DNA from 2 places in the Limosilactobacillus oris genome. Region 1 is predicted to be linked to the other one. Evidence: predicted binding sites of a transcription regulator. Region 1 holds the regulator's gene; the other holds the start of a gene.
What was found. Region 1 encodes Rex, which represses fermentation and respiration genes when NADH is low (regulators of the CRP and FNR family bind a similar motif). Its sites were predicted from a motif close to TTGTGAANTANTTCACAA; they were not measured.

Region 1 (2,475 bases):
GAGCTTCACCAGTGATGTCATCAGCAATGATCAACAGGGCACGGCCTTGTTGAACAACACTTTGCAGTAATGGCAAGATGTCTTGGATGTTGCTAATCTTTTTGTCGGTGATCAGGATGTATGGGTTGTCCAAGTCGGCTTCCATCTTATCGTTGTCAGTTACCATGTACTGGGACATGTAACCACGGTCGAAGCTCATCCCTTCAACAACGTCAACACTCGTGTCAACACCACGGGAGTCTTCAATCGTGATGACACCATCGTGACCAACCTTTTCCATGGCGTCGGCAATCAGCTTACCAACTTCTGGATTAGCAGCAGAAATGGAAGCAATTTGGGCAATGTCGCTCTTCGTCTTAACTTCGTGTGACATGCTCTTCAGTGCTTCAACAGCCGCCTTGGTGGCCTTGTCAATCCCCCGCCGGATGCCAACTGGGTTAGCACCAGAAGTAACGTTCTTCATGCCGGCGTTAACAATTGCCTGTGCCAGTACAGTGGCAGTAGTCGTCCCGTCACCGGCGATGTCGTTGGTCTTGGATGCAACCTCAGCGACCAGCTTAGCACCCATGTTTTCGAATGGGTCTTCCAGGTCAATGCTCTTTGCAATCGTAACCCCATCGTTAGTAATCGTAGGGTTGCTGTACTTTTGACCTAAAACAACGTTCCGTCCCTTTGGCCCCATCGTTGTCTTAACGGTATCAGCCAGCTTATCTACACCAGCGAGCATTGCGCCGCGGGCGTCTTCTGCAAACTTAATGTCTTTTGCCATTATATTGTCACCTCAAATAAGAAATTCGTTTTTAAAGTGTTATGTTCTATCTTTATATTAAGCTAGTCGATTACAGCAACTAAGTCCTTTTCGTGAACGACAAGGTACTTTTTGCCGTTGTATTCAACTTCATTGCCGGCGTACTTGTCAAACAGTACCCGGTCGCCCTCTTTAACAGCTGGAGCAAGCTTTTGACCGTTATCAAGGGTCCGTCCCTCACCAACGGCAATTACCTTACCAGTAGTCGGCTTTTCCTTTACGTTGGAAGCAAGGACAATCCCACCAACGGTCTTTTCTTCTTCAGTTTCAGCTTGTAGAACAACGCGATCTCCTAATGGTTTTAACACGTCAATCCCTCCATCTTGTTAATTAATAAATTTGCTTTTAGCACTCTTGCTTGTTAAGTGCTAACCGCAATTCTTACTATACACCACCCTTGACCTAAAAAGCAACTGATAAGTTTGACTAATTTTGACTATTTCAGGTAATAAAAAATCCCGCCGACACCCCAGAGTATCAGACGGGAAATATCACTATTTCTTATTATCAGAATAGTTCTTAATAAAGTAAATCAGTGTTTGCAGTTCATTAGTCAGGTCAATATTTTGTACCTGAACCTCCTTCGGTACGGACAGGCGGACTGGTGAGAAGTTTAGGATTCCCCGGACACCGGCCTCAACCAGCTGGTCCGCAACCTCCTGAGCATGTTCGCCGGGAACCGTCAAAATGACAATGTCAATTTGCTGTTCCTGGAGTTGCTTTTTAATATCCGTTGCCGGGTATACCGGAATCCCGCTCTTGATCTTATTCGCTAATTCCGGCTTAGTATCAAAGGCCGCGCTAATCCGCAGGTTCGTGTCCTGGTGGAAGTTAAAGTTCAGCAGGGCGCTTCCTAGGCTGCCGACCCCGACCAAGGCCACGCTGACCAGTGAATCCTGGTGCAAAATCCCCTTAAAGAACTTTAACAAGCTCGCTACGTCATATCCATAGCCCCGCTTTCCCAGTTCACCAAAGTAGGAAAAGTCCCGCCGAATCGTCGCCGAATCAACTTGAACCGCTTCAGATAGTTCGGTCGATGAGACCCGTTCCTTCTTCGCGTTCAGTAAAATCGTCAGGTAGCGATAGTAGATAGGTAACCGCCGTGCCGTCGCCCGTGGTATTTTCTTTGTTGTCATCTTTATCCCCCTATTCATCTTCTTTTGCAACGTGTCCTGTAAAGTGATTGGGATGTAACTTATTAGTTGAACGGCTACGTTGCTCTTGTGAAATTTAGTTCCTAACTATTCTAGCAATTAACCGTCGTTTTGTGAAGCGGTATACAAAATAATTCCACTTTTTTAATAAAAGAAGGGGAAATCTGCTAAAATAATGATTGTTAGCATAATGATATTAGCGAGGTTTCAAAATGATTCTGTTGCAAACAAACGACGTCGAGCGCCGCTTCGGGGCCGACGTTCTCTTCCATAATATTAACCTGCAAATCCAGGAGCACGGCCGCACGGCGCTGGTTGGCCGCAACGGAGCCGGCAAAACTACTTTGTTAAAAATGATTGCGGGAATTACCAGTCCTGACGAAGGAACCATCAGCAAGGCGAAGGACCTTTCCATCGGCTACCTAGCTCAGGATCAAGGTTTAGATAGTCAAAACAACATCTGGGCAGAGCTTGATACCGTCTTTGCCGACCTGCATAAAGAAGAACAGGCAA
Region 2 (2,475 bases), 460 kb from region 1:
TGGACTTTGCTGACGGCAGCAAGCCCATGAAGACGCCACCCCAGTTTGGGTTAGACAAAGCTACCTGGTAGGCGAAGACAAACAGGATTACCAGAATCAGGCAGGCAACGATGGCTTCGATCTTCCGGAAACCAATCTTGGTCAGCAGTAACAGTACCAGGACATCCAGAACAGTGATGAACACTGATGGAATCAATGGAATGTGGAAGAGTAGGTTCAGCGCAATCGCCGCCCCGATAACTTCCGCAATATCAGTCGCCATAATGGCCAGCTCAGTCATAATCCATAATACGATCCCTAACGCTTTACCGGTCCGTGCCCGTGTTGCCTGGGCAAGGTCCATTTGGCTCACGATTCCGAGTTTAGCCGCCATGTATTGTAGCAACATCGCAATCAAACTTGAAATCAAGATAGTAGTCATCAGGGTATATTGGAAACTTTGACCACCGGTAATGGAAGTTGACCAGTTACCAGGATCCATGTAACCAACAGCAACGAGGGCGCCAGGGCCAGAGTAGGCGAAGAGCGTTCGCCAGAAGCCCTTACCGTGAGGGACTTCAACGGTCCCGTTAATTTCTTCAAGTGACTTACCGTTAGCATACTCAATCAAGTGATGCTTTTTACGTTGATTTTTTGTGTTGTCCACGCCAAATCCACCTTTCTCCTTGTTTTGTTAACTTGATTTGGTAACCAAAATTAACTTAATTCGAATACTTTGTTAGGGTAGCATAAAAAATATTACATTTCAACGGAAAATCACCGTCTTAACGGCTTTTTGGGCCTTAAAAACGGGCCTGTTGAAAAAGAAGTTGGCGGCTGGTAACCAAAGTAAACGGTTGCAATGAATGCCGGAGGACGAGGGAAATAAATTTAGAAAAAATTTAAGTATGACCGCTTTGTTAGGTAAAACTTTCCACTTGATAAACGTTTGACAAGTAGTAATTATTTTCACTATAATAGGGCAGATTTAGTTATTACATCTAGGGAGAATTGATTATGAAAGCACTTGTTTTAACTGGAATTAAGCAGCTCGAAGTCCAGGACGTGGAAACGCCAGAAGTTAAGCCGGATGAAGTTCTGGTTCACACCGCTTACGCTGGAATTTGTGGGACTGATCACGCTCTGTATGCGGGGCTGCCAGGTTCTGCCAGCGCGGTTCCACCGATTGTTTTGGGCCACGAAAACTCTGGGGTCGTTGCCAAGGTTGGTCCTGAAGTTAAGAACGTTAAGGTCGGTGACCGGGTAACGGTTGACCCGAACATCTACTGTGGTGAATGCAAGTACTGCCGGACTTCCCGTCCTGAAATGTGTGAAAACCTTTCTGCCGTAGGTGTGACCCGCGATGGGGGCTTCGAAGACTACTTCACTGCCCCTGCGAAGGTTGTTTACGCCATTCCAGACAGTGTTTCCCTTAAGGCTGCGGCCGTTACGGAACCATTGTCATGTGCCGTTCACGGTGTTGACCTGTTGGAAATCCACCCATACCAGAAGGCACTGGTAATCGGTGATGGCTTCATGGGTCAATTATTTGTTCAGACTCTACAAGCCTATGGGGTAAGCGAAGTAACGCTGAGCGGTCGCAATGATGAAAAGCTGAAGCTCAACCACGACCGCTTCGGTGCCAAGACCATTAATACTGCTAAGGGTGAACAGATTCCAACTAACGAATACGATATCGTAATCGAAGCCGTTGGTCGGCCAGAGACACAGGAACAGGCTGTTGAAGCTGCTGCCCGGGGTGGTCAGGTTTCCATGTTCGGTGTCGGTAACCCAGATGACAAGTTCTCCATCAACAGTTACGAAGTCTTCCAAAAGCAACTGAAGATCCAGGGTGCTTTCATTAACCCTTACTGCTTCGAAGACTCCATTGCACTGATGGCTTCTGGCAAGGTTGATGTCCTGCCATTGCTTTCCCACGAATTTGACGTTAAGGAAGTTGACGACTTCGTTAACGGCCGGATTAAGAATGTATCCAAGGCCGTTGTTAAGCTGGCCGGTGAAGAAGCATAAGCGATTACAAGTTATTTCCCGGGAAATTCCCCGGGATTTTTTATGCAGCTAAGTTGACACCGTGTCACTTGGGGCCTATACTAATTGATAATCAATTGAGTGACACGGTGTCACGGAAAGGGAAAATTATGCCAAGTCAAACGTTTGAAAATTTACCCCAGAGTAAGCAGACCTTAATTCGCCAGGCCCTTTTAGAAGAATTTAGTAACCATGACCTCGCCGACGCCCAGGTGGCGCGAATTGTCAAAAGTGCCCAGATTGCGCGGGGGGCCTTTTATAAGTATTTTACTGACTTAACCGCTGCTTACCGCTACCTGTACCAATTTGCGATGAATGACCTCCACGATGACAGCATTCGGACACACCGGCTTTTGACGGCCGAGGAGTATGTTGCCCAGGTGACGGCATTTCTAGAGCAGGTGACTGCTAGTCCGTATTATGAGCTGATTCAACGCCACTATGCCG

Region 2: N4599_RS06325 (zinc-dependent alcohol dehydrogenase family protein) is a predicted target of Rex. The motif match lies at 937-954, and genes of this name have one in related genera.

What each region holds. Positions count from the first base shown of each region.
Region 1 covers NZ_CP104398.1:794,621-797,095, forward strand. The annotation lists gene groL (chaperonin GroEL) at 1-769, opposite strand, end outside; gene groES (co-chaperone GroES) at 832-1,116, opposite strand; gene N4599_RS04155 (redox-sensing transcriptional repressor Rex) at 1,303-1,944, opposite strand; gene N4599_RS04160 (ABC-F family ATP-binding cassette domain-containing protein) at 2,175-2,475, shown strand, end outside.
Region 2 covers NZ_CP104398.1:1,259,253-1,261,727, reverse strand. The annotation lists gene N4599_RS06330 (Nramp family divalent metal transporter) at 1-646, opposite strand, end outside; gene N4599_RS06325 (zinc-dependent alcohol dehydrogenase family protein) at 997-2,010, shown strand; gene N4599_RS06320 (TetR/AcrR family transcriptional regulator) at 2,139-2,475, shown strand, end outside.